Regions from separate parts of the Dietzia sp. CH92 genome, predicted to be linked through region 2. Evidence: riboswitches for the same ligand, from Rfam matches in the RefSeq annotation. Region 2 holds a riboswitch; the other holds the start of a gene.
The links. Region 2 has a riboswitch for cobalamin ahead of RWK90_RS07820 (precorrin-8X methylmutase). Riboswitches for the same ligand answer to the same signal wherever they lie in the genome.
Positions count from the first base shown of each region.

Region 1: another riboswitch for cobalamin. It lies ahead of RWK90_RS07180 (ABC transporter substrate-binding protein); the one in region 2 lies ahead of RWK90_RS07820 (precorrin-8X methylmutase).

Region 1 is NZ_JAVHXC010000003.1:153,605-163,879, forward strand. Features, by position in the region: gene RWK90_RS07160 (cytochrome P450) at 1-1,248, shown strand, start outside; gene RWK90_RS07165 (long-chain fatty acid--CoA ligase) at 1,320-2,954, opposite strand; gene RWK90_RS07170 (carboxymuconolactone decarboxylase family protein) at 3,110-3,538, opposite strand; gene ggt (gamma-glutamyltransferase) at 3,671-5,689, shown strand; cobalamin riboswitch at 5,721-5,859, shown strand; gene RWK90_RS07180 (ABC transporter substrate-binding protein) at 5,949-6,878, shown strand; gene RWK90_RS07185 (iron ABC transporter permease) at 6,875-7,903, shown strand; gene RWK90_RS07190 (ABC transporter ATP-binding protein) at 7,900-8,772, shown strand; gene RWK90_RS07195 (MBL fold metallo-hydrolase) at 8,772-9,584, shown strand; gene RWK90_RS07200 (DUF1648 domain-containing protein) at 9,581-10,087, opposite strand; gene RWK90_RS07205 (TetR/AcrR family transcriptional regulator) at 10,221-10,275, opposite strand, start outside.
Region 2 is NZ_JAVHXC010000003.1:288,706-298,980, forward strand. Features, by position in the region: gene cobA (uroporphyrinogen-III C-methyltransferase) at 1-125, opposite strand, end outside; gene cobF (precorrin-6A synthase (deacetylating)) at 167-967, opposite strand; gene cobN (cobaltochelatase subunit CobN) at 957-4,868, opposite strand; cobalamin riboswitch at 4,859-5,053, opposite strand; gene RWK90_RS07815 (nitrite reductase) at 5,159-6,103, shown strand; cobalamin riboswitch at 6,085-6,220, shown strand; gene RWK90_RS07820 (precorrin-8X methylmutase) at 6,274-6,939, shown strand; gene RWK90_RS07825 (precorrin-2 C(20)-methyltransferase) at 6,936-8,483, shown strand; gene bluB (5,6-dimethylbenzimidazole synthase) at 8,480-9,154, shown strand; gene aztD (zinc metallochaperone AztD) at 9,555-10,275, opposite strand, start outside.

The sequences.
Region 1 (10,275 bases), 140 kb from region 2:
CGGCGCTACCGCGACCACGGCCCCGTCTCCGATCTCACCCTGCTCGGCCGCACCTGGACCGCCCTCATCGGGCCCGACGCGTGCCAGGCCGCCCTGCAGAACGGGGACAAGGCGTTCGCGAGCGGCCCCGGCTGGGGATACCTGGTGGGGCCGTTCTTCAACCGCGGGCTGATGCTGCTCGACTTCGAGGAGCACAAGCACTACCGCATGATCATGCAGGAGGCCTTCACCCGGCCCCGGCTCGAGGGCTACACGCGGACGCTCGCGCCCCTCGTCGACGCCGGGATCTCCGCCTGGTCCCCGGACCGGGCGTTCCAGATCTATCCCGCGCTCAAGTCCCACACGCTCGACCTGGCGACCGACGTGTTCATGGGCGGCGCCGAGTACGCCGCGCCCGGCGAGCTGGACCGGGTCAACACGGCGTTCGTCGACTGCGTGCAGGCCGCCAACGGGTACGTCCGGTCGACGGCGCCGGTGCCGTTCACCAAGTGGGGGCGCGCGACCCGGGGCCGACGCCTGCTGGAGGACTTCCTGCGCCGGCACCTGCCGGCCCGCCGCGCGAACCCGGGCGAGGACCTGTTCTCCGCCCTGTGCCAGGTGGCCGACGCCTCCGGCGGGATCAGCGACGACGACATCATCAACCAGATGATCTTCCTGCTGATGGCCGCGCACGACACCACGACCAGCACCGTGACGTCGATGGTCTACGAGCTGGGCCGCGACATCGAGTGGCAGGAGCGCCTGCGTCGGCAGTGCCTGGCGCTGGGCCCCGACCCGACGCTGGCCGAGCTGGAGGACTTGCCCGACCTGGCGCTGGTGATGAAGGAGACGCTGCGGCTGCACCCGCCGGTGCCGGTGCTGGCCCGCAAGACGGTCAAGGACACCGAGATCCTCGGCGTGGAGATCCCGGCCGGGCGGCTCACCTCGATCATGCCGCTGTACACCCACCACATGCCCGAGTACTGGACCGATCCGGAGATCTTCGACCCCGAGCGGTTCTCCGAGGAGCGGCGGGAGGACAAGTCGCACCGGTTCGCGTGGGAGCCGTTCGGCGGCGGGGTGCACAAGTGCCTCGGCATGATCTTCGCCAACCTCGAGTCGAAACTCGTGCTCAGCGCCCTGCTGCGGCACTTCGAGTGGTCGGTGCCGCTGGACTACTCCCCGCCCATGAAGAACGACTCCCTGCCCTACCCCGGCGACGGCCTGCCCGTCTCGTTGCGCCCGCTCAGCCGCGTCGGCGCCGCCTGACCCCGCCCATCCGATGCCGCGAGTGCGGCCGGGGCACCCCGCCGCCCGGCGACCCGGGCGGCGGGGTGCGGTCAGCTGTCGAGGGCGTTGATGACCTCGAGCTCACCCTCCGAGTGCGAGGCGCGGATGCGCTTCTTGTCCAGCTTGCCGACCGAGGTCTTGGGGATCTCGTCGACAAAGGCGAAGCGCTCCGGCACCTGCCACTTGGCCATCCGCTCGGCCAGGTGGGCGCGCAGCTCCTCGACATCCGGGTCGGGGAGGCCCTCCTTGACGACGATCGTCGCCAGCGGGCGCTCGTCCCACTTGGGATCCGGCACGCCGACGACCGCCGCCTCGGCCACGGCCGGGTGCTCGAGCAGGTAGTTCTCCACCTCCACCGAGGAGATCCACTCGCCGCCCGACTTGATGATGTCCTTGGCGCGGTCGGTCAGCTGCAGGAAGCCCTCGGGCAACACGTAGCCGACGTCGCCGGTGCGCAGCCAGCCGTCGTCGAACGCGTCGGACTGGTCGACCTTGTAGTAGCTGCCGGTGATCCACGGCCCGCGGACCTGCAGCTCGCCCACGGACTCCCCGTCCCAGGGCAGCTCGTTGCCCGCGTCGTCGACGATCCGCGCCTTGACCCCGGCCAGGAACCGGCCCTGGGTCTTGCGCAGTTCGAACTGCCGCTCCTCCGGCAGGGAGGCCGCGGGCCGCGAGAGGGTGCCGATGGGCGAGGTCTCGGTCATCCCCCAGGCGTGGATGATGTTGATCCCGTAGTTGTCCTTGAACTTGCGGATCAGCTCCGGCGGGCAGGAGCTGCCACCCACCACGACCGCGCGGAAGCTCGACATGTCGACGGGATGGTCCACCGAGTACGCGTCGACGGCCATCCAGATGGTCGGCACCGCGGCCGCCAGGGTCGGACGCTCGGCGGCGATCATCGCGGCGAGCGGCTCGGGCTGGAGGAAGCGCTCCGGCATGAGCAGCGAGGCGCCGACCAGGAACGCGGCGTACGGCAGGCCCCACGACATGGCGTGGAACATCGGCACGATCGCCAGCACGTTGTCGTCCAACGAGATGTTCATCCCGTCCGACATGCACACCTGCATGGAGTGCAGGTAGATCGACCGGTGCGAGTAGACCACGCCCTTCGGGTCACCCGTGGTGCCCGAGGTGTAACACATGGCGGCGGCCGAGTTCTCGTCCACCTCCGGCCAGTCGAACTCGGTCGGCTGCGCGGCGAGCAGCGCGTCGTAGTCGTGGACCTGCATCCCCTCCGGCGCCTCGAGCGTGTCGGCGGCGCCCCCGGTGACGATGACGTGCTCGACCGTGGAGAACCGCGGGAGCAGCGGCTGCAGCAGCGGGATCAGGCTGGGGTCGACGATCACGACCTTGTCCTCGGCGTGGTTGGCCACGAACTCCAGCTGGTCCGGGAACAGCCGGATGTTGAGCGGGTGCAGCACGGCCCCCATCGACGGGATGGCCAGGTAGGCCTCCATGTGCTCGCCGTTGTTCCACTGGAAGGTGGCGACCCGCTGGTCCGAGTCGATCCCGAGCGAGCGCAGGGCGTTGGCCAGCTGCGCGGCCCGCCCACCCATCTCCCCGAAGGAGACCCGCCGCGGCTCCTCACCGGTCCACGTGGTGACGACCGCGTCCTTGTGGACCGTCGCGCCGTACTGGAGGATCGTGCTGATGGTCAGCTGCTCCGGCATCATCGTGCTGCGCATGGGAGGGGCTCCTTACTCGCGGGGCATGACCTGCCGGGAACGTGGATATGCCGCAGGTCACTCTCAGCGGCGAGACTACCCGCGGGAACCGCCACCCCACCCGCTCACGGGGGAATCGACCGCGACCGTGTACGGGGGCACCGCACACACGCGGGTCACCCCTGCGAGGGCTCGGCGTCGAGGGCGTCGAACACCTCCTGGATCGTCTTCATCGCCGACAGCGCGGCGGGTGCCCCGCAGTAGCCCGAGGCGTGGATGACCGCCTCGGCGATCTCCTCGCGGGTCAACCCGTTGGTCAGCCCGCCGCGCACATGCCCGGCCAGTTCGGCGTTCGCCCGCAGCGCCACCAACATCCCGATGTTGAGCAGGCTGCGATCCCGCCGACCCAGCCCCGGCCGGTCCCAGATGTTGCCCCACACGTTCTCCGTCACCACGTGTTGGAGGGCCTCCGACGCCGTCCCGGCGGCCCGACCCATGGCCCGGTCGACGAAGTCGTCGCCCATCACCTCACGTCTGGTCGCGAACCCCTGCGCCCGCAGGTCCCCGCCCGCCGGCCCCGCTGCCGCGCCGCTCGTCGTCGTCATCCCGTCCTACCTCCCTGCGCTCGGCGTCACCCTCCTGCGCGCCGTTCCCGACCATCCTGACCGAAACCGCCCGCGCCGCGCGCCGCCGGAGCACCCTGGGAGGAGGTACCCGGCTCCGGAAGGCGGCCCGCCATGCACTCTCGGACTTCCCGACGGATCGCACGCGCGGTCCTCGCCCTGGGACTCGCGCCCGTCCTCGCGCTGTCGGCCTGCTCGTCCGACCCCGGAGGCGCCGAGCAGGAGGCCGCGCCCACCTCGTCGTCGCCCCCGGACCGTCCCACCTCCGCGCGCCCGGGTGCGCTCGGCGGCGAACCCCTCCCCGTCCAGGACACCGCCCCGTGCGCCCAGGACGGCGGCGGCACGCCCGTCGCCCGCACCGCCGACGGAGCCGCACCCGAGGGCCCGATCTCCCTCAACCCCGAGGTCGCGACCGGGTACCGCACCGGGATGCGACCCGTGGCCACCGCGTCGTACTCGGTCTCCACCGCACACCCGCTGTCCACCCTGGCCGCGTGCGAGGTCCTCGCCGACGGCGGCACCGCCGCCGACGCCCTCGTCACCGCCCAGGCCGTCCTCGGGCTCGTCGAACCCCAGTCCTCCGGGCTCGGCGGCGGCGGATTCCTCGTCCATTACGACGCCGACCTGCGGCAGGTCCAGACCTACGACGGACGCGAGACCGCGCCCGCCGCCGCCACCGCCGACTACCTCCGCCACATCTCCCCCGAGGACACAGGCGAACCGCAGCCCGACGCGCGGCGCAGCGGCCGGTCCGTCGGCGTCCCCGGCATCCTCCGCCTCCTCGAGACCGCGCACACCGAGCACGGCGCCCGCGAGTGGGGCGAGCTCTTCGACCCGGCGGCCCGGCTCGCCGACGAGGGCTTCGACATCAGCCCCCGCCTGGCCGAGTCCATCGCCGCCTCCGCCGAGGACCTCGCCCGCGACCCCGACGCCGCCACCTACTTCCTCGACGGCGACGCCGGCAAACCCGCCGGGACCCGCCTGACCAACCCCGCCTACGCCAAGACCCTGGCCGCCATCGCCACCGAGGGCGCCGACGCCTTCTACACCGGCGCGATCGCCGAGGCGATCGTCGAGCAGGTCAGCACCGCCCGCGAGGGCATCACCCCCGGCGCCATGACGCTCGACGACCTCGCCGGCTACGAGGCCGTGGAACGCGACCCCGTGTGCAGTCCCTACCGCGACCACGCGGTGTGCGGCATGGCGCCGCCGTCCTCCGGCGGCACCGCGGTGGCCTCCACCCTCGCCATGCTCGCCGAGTACGACCTCGCCGCGTACCCGCCGGTCGACGTGGGGCCCGACGGTGGCCTGCCCGCCCCCGAGGCCGTGCACCTGGTCACCGAGGCCCAGCGGCTCGCCTACGCCGACCGCGACGTCTACATCGCCGACCCCCGCTTCGTGCCGCCGCCGCTGGGCTCGGCCATGACCCTGCTGCGGCCCGGTTATCTCGCCGACCGCGCCGGTCTCATCGACACCGAACGGTCCATGGGCGAGGCCGAACCCGGCGAGTTCGCCTTCGACGCCCGCGGCGTGTTCACCGGCCCCGAACACGGCACCACCCACATCAGCATCATCGACGCCGAGGGCAACGCCGCCGCCCTCACCACCACCATCGAGTCCGCCTTCGGCTCATTCCAGATGGTCGAGGGCTTCCTGCTCAACAACCAGCTCACCGACTTCGCCGCCGAACCCCGCGACGAGAGCGGGGAACTGCAGGCCAACCGCGTCCAACCCGGCAAGCGACCCCGCTCGTCCATGGCCCCGACGCTGGTGTTCGACGGCACGCCCCTCGCGCGCGGCGAGCTGCGCGCGGTCGTCGGCTCGCCCGGCGGCTCGCGGATCATCCAGTTCGTCGTCAAGACCCTCGTCGGGATGCTCGACTGGGAGCTCGACCCGCAGCAGGCCGTGGGCTCCCCGTCGTTCGGGGCGATCAACTCCCCCGAGACCGCGATCGGCGGCGAGCACCCGGCGGTGACCGACGACTCCGAGCTGACCCGGTGGCTCACCGAGCGCGGCCACGAGATCTCCACCGAGGAGCAGTCCTCGGGGCTCTCGGCGATCCTGCGCCAGTCCGACGGCACCCTGGTCGGCGGTGCCGATCCCCGGCGCGAGGGGGTCGTGCTGGGCGGGTGACGCGGCCACTTCTGCCCGTCGCGGCCGCTCGGCTACCCTCGAGGGGTCCGGCCCCGCGCCGGGCGACCGAGGTGCTCGGCGGAAGTCGGTGGGAATCCGACGCTGTCCCGCAACTGTGATCCCGTCCCCCACACGGGCAAGCCAGGTCGGCCGGATCCTCGGCGCGAGTACGAATCGACCTCGGACGAAGGACGGTTGCGTGCAGCGGCCCCGCGCCGCGGCCCGAGCTGTTCTCGTCCTCCGGATCACGGAGGATGCCGTGCACCACCCCAGCCCACACCACGGCCCGCGCGCCCGACGCGCCCGCTCCCTGCTCATCGCGCCCCTGGCCGCGCTGGCGCTCGTCGCCACCGCGTGCGGCGGCGCCGACGGCGAGGACGCCGCCCCCGCCGACCAGACCGGCGCGGCGGCCGGCGAGCCGCAGGCCATCGTGTCCCTGAGCCCCACCACCACCGAGATGCTCTACGCCGTGGGCGCGGGCGACCAGGTGGTGGCGGTGGACGAGCGCTCGGACTTCCCCGAGGGCGCCCCGGTCACCGACCTGTCCGGCTACACGCCCAACCTCGAGGCGATCCTGGGCTACGGCCCCGACCTCGTGGTGCTGACCGACGACAACGCCGACGTCGTGGCCGGGCTCGAGCGCTCGGGCGTCGAGGTGCTGCAGCTGTCGGCCGCCCAGACCCTCGACGAGACGTACACCCAGCTCGAGCAGGTCGGCGCGGCCACCGGCAACATCGGCGAGGCCGCCGAGCTGGTGTCGAAGATGCAGGGTGAGATCGACGAGATCGTCGCGTCCGTGCCGCAGCGCGAGACGCCGCTGACGTACTTCCACGAGCTGGACGACACGTACTACACGGTCACCGACGACACGTACATCGGCGAGGTGTACTCCCTGCTCGGCCTGACCTCGATCGCCACCGGCGACGACACCTACCCGCAGCTGTCCGAGGAGCTCATCCTCGAGGCCGACCCGGACCTGGTGTTCCTCGCCGACGGGCAGTGCTGCGGCGTCACCGCCGAGACCGTCGCGCAGCGGCCCGGCTGGGGCGGGCTCACCGCCGTGCGCGAGGGCCGCGTCCACGTGGTGGACGAGGACCTGGCCAGCCGCTGGGGCCCGCGCGTCGTGGACTTCATGCGCGAGGTCGCCGCGATCGTCGCGCAGATCCCCGCCACCCAGCCCGCGTCATGACCCGCCCGTCGCCCCGCCACGCCCTCGTGCTGGGCGGGGCGACGCTGCTCTTCGGCGCGGCGATGCTGCTCGGCACTCTGATCGGTCCGGCCGGGCTCACCGCGGGCGGGGTGCTGCTCGACCTCGTCGACCGTCTGCCGCTGGTCGCAGTGGACTCCGGGCTCACCGAGCGCCAGCAGGTGATCCTGTGGGAGATCCGGATCCCGCGCGTGGTGCTGGGGGCGATCGTCGGTGCGACGCTCGCGATCGCCGGTGCCACCTACCAGGGCGTCTTCCGTAATCCGCTCGCCGACCCGTACCTGCTGGGCGTGTCCAGCGGCGCCGGGCTCGGCGCGACCCTGGCGATCGTGGTGGGCGGGGCGGCGGGCTCGGGACTCGTGCCGCCCGCCGCGTTCGCCGGCGGCATGATCGCGGTGATGGCCACGTACGCGCTGGGGCGCAGCGTGGGCGGCGGGCGCAGCGAGGTCGTCATCATCCTCGCCGGCGTCGCGGTGGCCGCGTTCGCCAGCGCCATCCAGACGTTCTTCATGCAGCGTCACGACGAGACGCTGCGGCAGGTGTACTCGTGGATGCTCGGCCGCCTCACCACGAGCGGGTGGACCGACGTGCAGACCGTGCTGCCGTACGTGCTGGTCTCGGTGGCCGTGATCGCCCTGTTCCGCCGGATGCTCGACGTCATGGCGGTCGGCGACGTCGAGGCCGCCACCCTGGGCATCGCCCCGGCGCGCGTGCGGCTCATCCTCATCAGCGTGGCCACCCTCGGCACGGCGGCGGTCGTGTCGGTCTCGGGCCTCATCGGGTTCGTGGGCATCGTCATCCCGCACGCCGTGCGGATGCTCATCGGGCCCGGGCACCGGCTGTTGCTACCCACGTCCCTGCTGGTGGGCGCGACGTTCCTCGTCCTGGCCGACGTCGTGGCCCGTACCGCCATGAGCCCGGCCGAGCTGCCGATCGGCGTGGTCACCGCCGCGATCGGCGCCCCGTTCTTCCTGGTGGTCCTGCGTCGCAGTCGGGGGCAGATATGAGCCCGACCGACCCCGTTCGCCGGGCCCCCTCGGACCCGACCACGCCGCGCCACCCCGCCTTGGCCTGCCGCGACCTGCACGTCGCGCGCGACCGCGCGCCGGTGCTGCACGGCATCGACCTGTCGGTGCCCGCCGGGTCCTGGGTGTCGCTGGTCGGCCCCAACGGCTCCGGCAAGACGACGTTGCTGTTCGCCCTGGCCGGCCTCATCCCCGCGTCGGGGCGGGTCGAGGTGGACGGGTTCGCGCCGCGCCGGGCGGGGCGCCGCCGGGTCGCCCGCACGGTGGCGATGATGCCCCAGCGCCCGGTGGTCCCCGAGGGGGTCACCGCCCGCGAGCTCATCCGCCTCGGCCGCACGCCGCACATCTCCCGCTTCGGCACGGAGACCGCCCACGACCACGAGGTCGTGGACCGGGTGATCGACCGCCTGGACCTGCACGATCTGGCCGCCCGCACCGCCACCACGCTGTCCGGCGGCGAGCTGCAGCGGGTGGTCCTGGCCCGGTCCCTGGCGCAGGAGCCGCGGGTGTTGCTGCTCGACGAGCCGACCAGCGCCCTGGACATCGGCCACCAGCAGCAGGTGCTGGACCTGGTGGACTCGATGCGCCGCGAGAGCGGGCTGACGGTGGTGGCGGCGATGCACGACCTCACCTCGGCCGCGCACTACGGCGAGCGACTGGTCCTGCTCGACGGCGGGCGGGTGGTGGCCGACGGCCCGCCGGCCGAGGTGCTCACCGCCGAGCGGGTGGCGCAGGTGTACGGGGCGCGCGTGGAGGTCCTGGCGCGGCCCGACGGCCCGGCGGTGCTGCCCCGGCGCGGGCCGGGCGGCTCGCGGGCGGACGGCTCGACGCGCGGGGCGGGCGCGCCCTGATGGAGGTCGTGCTGCTGGGCACGGGCGCGGCCGACGGCTGGCCCAACCCGTTCTGCCGGTGCGACTCGTGCGGCGCGGCACGCCGACTCGACGTGGTGCGGGGCCAGACCTCCGCGATGGTCGACGACGACATGCTGATCGACTGCGGACCGGAGGCCCCGGGCGCGGCGGTACGGCTCGGGCGCACCCTGGCGTCGGTCGGGCATCTGCTGATCACCCACGCCCACGCCGATCATCTCGGCCCCCAGGCGCTGCTCTACCGCTCGTGGGTCCCGGAGGCCGGCGAGCTGGAGGTCCTCGGCCCCGCCGATGCACTCGACGTGTGTCGCCCGTGGGTCGGTCCGGACGTTCCGGTGCGCTTCGTCCCGGTCCGTGCGGGGGACCGCCTCACCGTGGGCCGCTACGACGTCCGGGTGCTGCCGGCCCGGCACCGGGTCTTCCGCGACGGCGACGCCGTCCTCTACGACCTCACCGGCCCCGACGGCGTGCGCATCCTCTGGGCCACCGACACCGGGCCGTGGGAGGACGACTGGTTCGCGGCGGTACGCGACGCCCGGTACGACGCGGTGTTCCTCGAGGAGACCCTCGGCGACCGGGAGGAGCTCTCCCCCGCGCACCTGGGTCTGTCCCGGTTCGCCGACATGCTCGCGCGGCTTCGCGAGGCGGGTGCGGTGGTCGAGGACACCGAGGTGGTGGCCGTCCACCTGGGGCACCACAACCCGCCGCCCGACGTCCTGGCCCCGCGCCTGCGCGGACTCGGCGCCCGGGCCGGGGTCGACGGCGAGGTGGTCGACCTCCGGGCCCGGTCCTAGTTCGGGGTCTCCGCGATGACCATCCGCACCAGGCCGGCGAGTGTCGACGCCATCAGAGCGGCCAACCCCGCGACGAGGACAGCCGAGCCGGCGTCCGCGAAGGTCTGCAGCACGATCCCGAGGTAGACGACCGCCACCCCGGCCAGCACCCACACCATCATCCGTTCGCCCTCGCGGTAGAGGCGCTGGGCGTTGGCCTCGGTGACCTCGCCCGGGTAGTTGAGCACCCGGGGCCTGGTGGACAGCCACGCGATGAGGGAGCCCATCGCGAGCATGACGCCGGCCAGCCACAGCAGGCTGGACCTGGCGCCGAACCCGTCGGCCTCCCCGCGGAAGGTGAAGTGGATCGGCACCGTCTCGGGCAGGGTGGGGTACCGGACGAGGAGGTAGGCGCTCACCGCCACGATCGCGGCCAGCGAGACGAGCCGCAGGCCGCGGGTCACCGGACCGGTCACGTACTCGGCGGCGGGACGCTTCGGGGTCGCGGGGCTCTTCGGACTCATCGGTGACGAACCTACCCGCGCGGACGTACGTCGAGTCCGCAGCCGCTCCCGGGGATGGCGTCTCGCACCCCCCGCGGTGCGCGCGAGACGCCATGTTGGCGTGCGGCTACCTACCCCCGCGCGCCCGGCACGGTCAGTCGCCCCGCAGCAGGTCGGCGGCGCCGCGCTCGAGCAGGTCGAACGCCTCG
Region 2 (10,275 bases):
AGCTCGTCGAGGATCGCCACCGGGCCCAGCCGGTCGGTCACCACCACGTCGGCGGTGCGCACGGCCTCGAGCCCGGCCACGGTCATCAGCCCCGGATCGCCGGGTCCGCCGCCGACCAGCACCACGCGGCCAGCACATTCTGAACCAGCGCTCTCGTTCCCACCCGTCATCGGGCCGTCGTCCCTTCATCTCGTCGCAGCAGATACACGTCCATCACCCATCCGTGCTCGGCGCGCAGCCGCTCGCGCGCCTGCCGCACCTCCTCGAGCACGTCGCCCACGCGGCCGGCGAGGAGCGTCTCGCCGGCGTCGCCGAGGTTGCCGCCCCACCAGATCCGCCAGTCGGACAGCTCCTCGGGTGGGGGCTCGGCGTTGAGCATCACCACCACGTTGTCGGCACCGGCGGCCACGACCTCGCGCAGTCGTCGACCGGTGGTCACGGTGACGGTGCCGCCGATCTCGTGCAGAACCAGTCGGTGTCGCGCGGCCAGGACCTGCAGGGCGGAGATCCCGGGCAGCACCTCCACCTCCAGTTCCAGCGCTCCGCGGTCGGCGATCCGGTCGAGGATCCGCAGCGTCGAGTCGTAGAACGCCGGGTCGCCCCACACGGGGATCGCCACGTCGCCGGGCCGCGCCGCGATCGCGCGTTCCCAGGCCAGCGAGCGCGCCTCGTGCCAGTCCAGGACCACGCCGCGGTAGTCGAGCGGGGTCGAGGTCGACGACGACGAACGGTCCCTCTCCGGATCGGGCACACCCACCAACTCGACCCCCGGGGCGTGCCGGGCGAGCAGCCGCGCGCGGAGGTCGACCAACGGGTCGGCCGGGCCCTTCACGGCGGCCAGTGCGTAGTCGCTGGCGCGCAGGGCCTCGGCGGCCTCGACGGTGATCTGGTCGAGGCCGCCGGAGCCGATGCCCACCACGCGCACGCGCCGCCGCGGGGCGCCCGCCGAATGGGGTTCAGTTGCCATGGTTCTCTTCGAGATCACCCTCGACGTCCAGGTAGACCTGCCGCATCCGGTTCATGATGTCGGCGTCCGGCTCGGCCCACATGCCGCGGTCGCAGGCCTCGGTGAGACGTTCGATCATCCCGCGCAGCGCCCACGGGTTGGACTGCCGCAGGAACTCCTGGTTCTTCTCATCCAGCACGTACTCGCGGGCCAGGGTGTCGTACATCCAGTCCTGCACCACCCCGGCGGTGGCGTCGAAGCCGAACAGGTAGTCCACGGTCGCGGCGAGCTCGAACGCCCCCTTGTAGCCGTGGCGCTGCATGGCCGCGATCCACCGCGGGTTGACCACCCGGGCCCGGAACACCCGGCGGGTCTCCTCCGCCAGCGTCCGGGTGCGGATGGCGTCCGGGGTGGTGGAATCGCCGACGTACGCCCGCGGCTCGGCGCCGGTGAGCGCCCGCACTGTGGCGATCATGCCGCCGTGGTACTGGAAGTAGTCGTCCGAGTCGGCGATGTCGTGCTCGCGGGTGTCGATGTTCTTCGCGGCCACGGCGATGCGCCGGTAGTTGGTGCGCATGTCGTCGGCGGCGGGCGCCCCGGCCAGGTCGCGGCCGTAGGCGAAGCCGCCCCAGCGCGTGTAGACCTCGGCCAGGTCGCGGTCGTCCCGCCAGTTGCCGGCCTCGATGGTCTGCAGGATCCCGGCGCCGTACGAGCCCGGCGCGGATCCGAAGATGCGGGTGGTGGCCCGCCGCGCATCGGCGTGCTCGGCCAGGTCGGCCCGGGTGTGGGCGGCCACGAAGTTCTGCTCGTCCGGCTCGTCGAGTTCGGCGACCATCCGCACGGCGTCGTCGAGCATCGAGATGACGTGCGGGAACGCGTCCCGGAAGAAGCCGGAGATCCGGACCGTCACGTCGATGCGCGGGCGGCCCAGTTCCTCGAGTGGGATCACCTCGAGCCCGTTCACCCGGCGGGAGGCCTCGTCCCATTCCGGGCGCACGCCCAGCAGGGCCAACACCTCGGCGATGTCGTCCCCCGAGGTGCGCATGGCGGAGGTGCCCCACACCGACAGGCCGACCGAGGCCGGGTAGGAGCCGGTCTCCTCCAGGTGCCGCTCCAGCAGGGAGTCGGCCATCGCCTGACCGGTGTCCCAGGCCAGTCGCGAGGGGATGGCGCGCGGGTCCACGGTGTAGAAATTCCGCCCGGTGGGCAGCACGTTGACCAGTCCCCGCAGCGGGGACCCCGACGGCCCGGCCGGGATGAACCCGCCCTCCAGCGCGTGCATCACCGCGTCCAGCTCATCGACAGTGGCGGCCAGGCGCGGCACCACCTCGCGGGCGGCGAAGGTGAGCACCTGCGCCACCTCGTCGTCGTCGCCCCCACCACCGTCGCCACGCTCCCCGGCGTCACCGGGCGCACCGGCGCCCCGCACCTCGGCCACGACCTCGGGCACGGCGGCTACGTCCCAGCCGCGCTCCTCCATGGCCTCAACCAGGCGCCGCGCCAGGTCCTCGACCCGGTCGACCTCCTCGGTGGGCGCGCCCTCGGCCAGGCCCAGCGCGCGGCGCAGGCCCGGCACGGCGCCGGTCTCGCCGCCCCAGATCTGGGTGGCGCGCAGGATCGCCAGCACCAGGTTGACGCGCGCTCGCCCCTCCGGCGCCTGGCCCAGGACGTGCAGGCCGTCGCGGATCTGGACGTCCTTGATCTCGCAGAGCCAGCCGTCGACGTGGAGGAGGAAGTCGTCGAACTCCTCGTCGTCCGGGCGCTGCTCCAGGCCCAGGTCCTCGTGGATGTGCGCGGCCTGCATGAGGGTCCAGATCTGGGCGCGGATGGAGGGCAGCTTGGCCGGGTCCATCGCGGCGATGTTCCCGTACTCGTCGAGCAGCTGCTCGAGCCGGGCGATGTCGCCGTAGGACTCCGCGCGCGCCATGGGCGGCACCAGGTGATCCACGATGATCGCGTGCGCCCGGCGCTTGGCCTGCGCACCCTCGCCCGGGTCGTTGACCAGGAACGGGTAGATCAGCGGCAGATTGGCCAGGGCAGCGTCCGTGCCGCAGTCCGCGGACAGCGCGGCGTTCTTGCCGGGCAGCCACTCGAGCGAGCCGTGCTTGCCCACGTGCACCACGGCGTGCGCGCCGAAGCCGTGCGCGAGCCAGCGGTAGGCGGCCAGGTAGTGGTGGGACGGCGCGAGCTCGGGGTCGTGATAGATCGCCACCGGGTTCTCGCCGAAGCCACGCGGCGGCTGGATGAGCAGCACGACATTGCCCGCGGCAATGGTGGCCAGCACGATCTCGCCGGCGTCGTTGACGAACAGCTGCCCGGGTGCCTCGCCCCAGGCCTCGACCATCTGGTCTCGAAGGTTCGCGGGAAGGTCGGCGGTCCATTCGAGGTAGTCGGCGGTGCTGATGCGGACGTGGCTCTCGGTGAGCTGGGCTCCTGTGAGCCACTCCTCGTCCTGCCCGCCCGCATCGATGAGGGCGTGGATCAGCGCGTCGCCGGCCTCGGAGTCAGTGGCGTAGGCGTGCTCGTCGAGGAACGTCGCGACGGGTCCGTCCGCCGGGCCCAGGTCATAGCCGTCCTCGCGCATGCGGCGCAGGAGGCGGATCGTGGAGACGGGGGTGTCCAGGCCGACAGCGTTCCCGATGCGCGAGTGCTTGGTCGGGTAGGCCGAGAGGACGAGGGCGACCTTGCGCTCCGCCGGCGTGACGTGACGCAGCCGGGCGTGGGCCACGGCGATCCGGGCGACGCGGGCGCAGCGCTCGGGGTCGGCGACGTAGCGGGGCAGGCCGTCCGCGTCGATCTCCTTGAACGAGAACGGCGCGGTGATGATGCGCCCGTCGAACTCCGGGATCGCGATCTGGTTGGCCGAGTCGAGCGGGTTGACGCCGTCGTCGGAGTCCGCCCAGTCCTCGCGGCTCCACGTCAGGCACAGGCCCTGCAGGACGGGGATGTCCAGGGCGGCGATGCGCTCCACGTCCCAGGCCTCGTCGTCGCCGCCCGCGCTCACCGCGCCCGGGGTGGTGCCGCCCGCGGCGAGCACGGTCACGATCAGTGCGTCCAGCGTCCCGAGCGCGTCGAACAGCTCGTCGGGGGCCGAGCGCAGGGAGCCGGCGAAGATCGGTACGCCCACCCCGCCGGCGGCGTCGATCGCGTCGGCCAGCGCGTGCGCGAAGCCGGAGTTCCCGCTCACCTCGTGGGCGCGGTAGTAGAGCACGCCCACGCGGGGGCCGCCGCCCGGCCCGCCCGGCGAGTGGTCGACCTGCGGCGAGCGGTCGGCCTTGCGCGGTAGCTGATCGACCCGCGGCGAGTGGTCGATTTCATTCACGTTCTCCCAGGTCGCGTCCCGGGAATCGCCGCGTTTGTGACCACTCGCCGTGGAGTCGACGCCCGCGCCCACGCCGAGTGCGCCCGGCCGCTCCGGCATCCCCCACACCGGCACGCTCACCGGCGGCTCGAACCCGGCGCCGGTGAGCAGCACGGTGTCGGAGAGGAAGGCGTGCAGCTGCGCGAGGTTCGTGGGCCCGCCCTCGGCGAGGTAGCGGTGGGCCTCGGCGGCGGTCCCGATGGGGACGGTGGACAGCTCCATGAGGTCGGCGTCGGGGGTCTGCTCACCGCCCAGCACCACCACGGGCACGCCCGCGCCCAGGACGGCGGCGAACCCGTCATCCCACGAGCGGCGCGAGCCGAGGATACGCACCACCACCAGGTCGGCGCCGGTGAGCAGCGCGGGTAGGTCGGCCTCGACGTCCAGGCGCGACGGGTTGCCGAGCGTGAACCCGGCGCCGGATTCGCGCGCGGAGAGCAGGTCCGTGTCGGAGGTGGACAGCAGTGCGATGTGGGGCACGTCGGAGCGTGCCGGGGCGTCATCAGGGGACGCCGAACGCCGGTCGGGGCGCATGTTCTTCTCCAAACCCTCGTGGAACATGTCGCCGTGGCCGGTCTCCTGGCTTCCGCATCAACGCCGCGCGACCGACCTTCCCGGGCTCTCGCCCAGTGGCCTCCGCCCCACGCGTGGGACGGACGAGGGTCGCGTGACTCCGCGACTACAGTGGCGAGGGCCGCGCCGGCTTTTCCTCCGGCTTCCCGAACACCACGGCACGGGCGAGCCTATCCGCCCCCGCTGACATCGGACCCGCCAGCCTCTGTCGCCGCGCACGCCTCGCCGCGCACGCCTCGCCGCGCGAGTTCCGGCCGCCCCGGTGCACACTGTCCGGCGTGAGCATCTCCGAACCCCTCCGCCGGACCCGCGGCGACCTGTGCCCGGGAGTGTTGCGGCCGTGGCCGGCCTCCGATGGCGCACTGGTCCGCCTGCGCGTCCCGGGCGGCCGCCTCTCGCCGGCGTCCCTGGCCGCGCTCCACGGGGTCGCCGCGAGATATGGCGACGACGACAACGTGCACCTCACGTCACGCGCGAACCTGCAGCTCCGGGCCCTGCCGATCGGTCCGGACGGGCAGCTCCCCGGTGAGGTGGTGTCGGCGATCGCCGCGACCGGCCTCCTGCCCGCTCCCGGGCACGAGCTGGTGCGGAACGTGATGGTCTCGCCGCTCACGGGGTTGGGCGAGTCGCTCGGCGGGCAGGCCTTAGGCCGGGCGGACCTGCGGCCGGTGACCGATGCCCTGGACGCGAGACTGCTGGCGGATCCGTCGCTGGGCGGGCTGCCGGGGCGGTTCCTGTTCGTGCTGGACGACGGCTCCGGCGACCTCATCGAGCGCTCCTGCGACCTGGGCCTGGTCGCCCTGGATCCCGAGAGCGCGCAGCTGCGGGTGGGTGATCGGTGGTCGGAGGTGGTGCCACTGGCAGGAGCCGCCGACCGTCTGGTCGAGCTGGCCCGCGCGTTCGTGCAGGCTCGCGGTACCGGACCGGACGCGCCGTGGCACGTGCGGGAGCTCCTCGCGCAGGCCGGTGCGGCGGCGAAGGCTGATCCGGCGGCGACCGCCCTGCCCCGGTCGCTGGTCCCGGCCGTCGATCCCGACCCTCGCCTGCCCCGGCCCGCGGATCCGCTGCCGTTCGGGCCGGTCCCCGGTTCGGCGGGCCGGATCGAGCACATCGAGGCACCCGGCGGCGTCCTGACCCCCGCCCTGATCGAGCGACTCACCGCGCCCGGCGTCACCGAGCTCGTCGTCACCCCGTGGCGTGGGGTTCTGGCCGTGCACGCGTAGGCTGCCAGCTGTCCCACGGCGAGGAACCCGGTGAGAGTCCGGGGCGGTTCCGCCACTGTGAGGCCCCTTGAGCGCGAGGGGCCCAGCCAGATACTCACCGGGGATCAGCGCTGCTCATGCCGCAGCGCTGCGACTTCTCACACCGGGGCGAGAACCCCGAGGAGGACCTGATGAGTGCTGCCCCGAGGCCGCCGCGTCGCTACGACTACGTCGACGACGGCCCGGCCATCTACGTCGACTCCTTCGCCACCATCCGCCGCGAGTCCGATCTGTCGCGTGTTCCCGCGGATGCCGAACGGCTCGCGGTGCGGATGATCCACGGCACCGGGCAGACCGACCTCACCGCCGACCTGGAGATTCATCCCCGGCTCGTCTCCGCCGCCCGGGCCGCCCTGAACGCCGGCGCGCCGATTCTCTGCGACGCCCACATGGTGGCCTCCGGCGTCACCCGCGCTCGCTTGCCCCGCGACAACGACGTGGTGTGCACGCTGAGCGAACCCGGTGTGCGCGACCTGGCCACACAGATGGGCACCACCCGCTCCGCCGCCGCCCTGTCGCTGTGGGGCGACCGCCTCGACGGCGCGGTGGTGGCGATCGGCAACGCCCCCACTGCCCTGTTCCACCTGTTGGAGATGCTGCTCGACGGCGCTCCCCGCCCGGCGGCGATCGTCGGCTGCCCGGTCGGCTTCATCGGCGCGGCCGAGTCCAAGGCCGCACTCGCCTCGTTCGCCAGCGACCACGGGATCGACATCCCGTTCGTCACCGTCCACGGCCGGCGCGGCGGCTCGGCGATGACGGCCTCCGCACTCAACGCCCTGGCCCAGGAGCAGGAGTGAGCGGCCGCCTGTACGGGGTGGGCGTGGGCCCCGGCGATCCGGAACTGCTCACCCTCAAGGCCGCCCGGCTGATCGGCGCCGCCGACGTGGTGGCGTTCCACGCCGGCCGCGGCAAGGAGTCCAACGCCCGGCGCATCGCCGCCGACCTCATCCCGGCTGCCGCGATCGAGGAGCGGCTCGAGTACCCGGTCACCACGGGCACCACCGACCACCCCGGCGGCTACGCGGGCGCGATCGCGGACTTCTACGAGCGCAGCGCCACTCGGCTTGCTTCTCACCTGGCCGCCGGCCGCGACGTGGTGCTGCTGTCCGAGGGAGACCCGCTGTTCTACGGCTCCTTCATGTACATGCACGACCGGCTCTCACCCCGCTTCGAGACCGAGATCGTGCCCGGCGTACCGGCCTTCGCCGCCGCGACGGCCACCGCCGCGACTCCCCTGGTTCGGCAGACCGACGTCCTCACGGTCCTGCCCGGCACGCTGCCCGAGCCCGAGCTCGCCCGCCGCTTGGCCGACACCGACGGCGCGATCATCATGAAGCTCGGCCGAAACTTCCCCGCCGTCCGCCGGGCGCTCGAGGCCGCCGGCCGCGTCGACGGGGCGGTGTACGTCGAGCGCGCCTCGATGACCGCCGAGCAGTTCCACGCCGTGGCCGACGTCGACCCGGATTCGGTCCCCTACTTCTCGCTCATCGTGGTCCCCGGCGATTCGCGCCACGAGGACCCGACCGGGCGTCGCGGGGGTCCCTTGTCCAGCACCACCACCGCAATGTCCGCACCCGCCGCGCCCGCCTCATCGACGGCTGACACCGGCCCGGTCGTCCACGTGCTGGGCCTGGGGCCCGGCCCCGACTGCTGGATCACCCCCGAGGTCACCGAGGTGCTGTCGCAGGTCGACCACATCGTCGGCTACGCCCCGTACGTCAACCGCGTCCCCCAGCGAGTCGGCCTCACCCGGCACGCCTCGGGCAACACCGTCGAGGTGGACCGGGCACGGTTCGCCCTCGATCTGGCGCTGGCCGGCGAGCGGGTCGCGGTGGTCTCCGGCGGCGATGCCGGCGTGTTCGGCATGGCCTCGGCCGTGTTCGAGGCCGCCGAGGATCCCGCGTACGCCGAGATCGACATCCGCGTCGCGCCCGGCGTCTCAGCAGTCCAGGCGGTGGCCGCCCGTGCGGGTGCGCCGATCGGCGCCGACTTCGCGGTGGTGAGCCTCTCGGACCGACTCAAGCCGTGGGAGGTCATCGAGCGCCGCCTCGACGCGATCGCTGCTGCGGATCTGGTGCTCGCGATCTACAACCCGGCCTCCCGCTCGCGCACCCACCAGGTGGCCGAGGCCCGCGAGGTACTGCTGCGTCACCGCGATCCCGCCACGCCGGTCGTCGTAGGCCGCGACGTCGGACGGGCCGAGGAGTCGCTCACGGTCACGACGCTCGGCAAGCTCGACTGCGCCTCGATCGACATGAAGTGCCTGCTCCTCGTGGGCGCGTCAGGAACCCGGCTCACCGAATCCGGGCGAGCGTGGAGCCCGAGGTTCGTCCGCGCATGAACTCAGCCCCTGGCCACCCGCCCCAGCCGCACTCCGGCGCCCTCGACGCCGCTGGCCAGCCGGCCGATCGCGACGCAGAGGCGCTGTGGCGCATCCTGACGACCCGTCGGGATCACCGCCACTTTCTCTCCGACCCGGTCCCTCGGGAGACCATCGAGCGACTGCTCGAGGTCTTCGACGTGGCGCCAAGCGTGGGCCTGAGTCAACCGTGGCACGTGACCGTGGTCCAGGACCGAGGGGCACGCGAGGCTATTCACGCGGGATTCCGTGAGGTTCGCGCCGCCGAGTCCCAGCGGTTCGAGGGCGAGCGCCGTCGCCTCTACAATTCGCTCCGCCTCGAGGGAATTCTGGAAGCCCCGGTCGGACTGATCGTCAGCCACCTACCACCCGCCGGCCCCACGCTGGGCACGACCAGCATGCCGACCGCGTCCGAGTACAGCGTGGTCTCGGCCATCACCCTGCTCTGGCTCGCGGTAACCGCCGAGGGCCTGGGCATGGGATGGGTGAGTCTCGTCGACCCCGCCCACCTCAGCGACGCCGTCCCGCTTCCTGCTGGCGCGCGACCGATGGCGTACCTGTGTCTGGGGTATCCCGCGCTGTGTCTAGACGAGCCTTTACTGCAGACCGTCGGCTGGGGCCGCCGCGCGCCCCAGCCCGTCGGCTGGCTGTAGACCGTGAGCCGGGGTGCCGGGGCTTCCGCCGACGGGGCCGGACACCCTGTCGATCTCACCGGCCGCACGCATGGAGCCCCCGCGGGTTCGCTCCACGCATTCGGTCGGGTCAACAATGCACACCGGCTCTTCCGGCACGAAGGGGCCGGCTAGGTCGACCGGGTCGACACCATCGCCTAGGAGATCCGGGTGCGCGATGTGGTGACCGAACGGGCTGCGCCGTGGGGGAGAGTACGCTCGCCCCCACGGTCGCCGCCATGCACGCGTCGAAGGCGACGGTCAAGCCACTCCTCGTTCACTTCTTCGGGTGAACTCGACGTAACTTCGCGGACCGCGGCCGTGGCGCGCGCCCGCGAGCTCGGACCACTGTGAGTGGCGCCTCGTCGTGCGGTCGTCGGCCCTAACCCAGGGCCACGGACATCTCGTTCGGCTCGCCGGGGATCTCGCCGGTGGCGATGACCTCACCTGCGGTGAGATCGACCGCAGACACCGTGTTCTTGGCGGGCTCGCTGACGTAGGCGATGTCCCCGCTCAGCACGATCGACGGGTGCGCGTTCTGCCATTCCGCCGGCCCCTCCCACGGGTCGATCACGTCGTAGCTCTCCGAAATCGCTCCGGTGGCCGGGTCCATGACGTGGATCGCTCCGTCGGTGCCGAGCAGGTAGGCCATGTCGTTCGGCCCCCGCACGACGCCGCGCCAGGTGTACTCGATCCCGTCCGGAAGTTCCACGACCTCGTGGGTGCGTGCCTCGGTGTCGATGAGCGCGACCATGCTGAGTAGAACGCCCTCGGCGTCAGGGTCGGTCTTGTAGTCACCCACCACGAGCGGGCTGTCCTCGGTGACGTACGCGTTGCCCATCCGGCCGTACTCGTCCGCGGCGTCGAGCTTCTCGAACTCGCCGCCGTGGAAGATCAGGGCGCCGTCCTCGCAACCGAAGATCACCGTCTCGTCGGCAGCTGTGCCCTCGCCGTGGATGGCAGGGCAGTCCTCGTTGCGGGCGATCTCTTCGCCGTCTGCATTGATGGCCCGGGCGCCGGTGCGGCCGTCATCGTTGCCGATGGTGGTGAGGAAGGTGCCGTCGGTCAGCACAATGGACACACCGTGATGCGCCTCCTCGCCG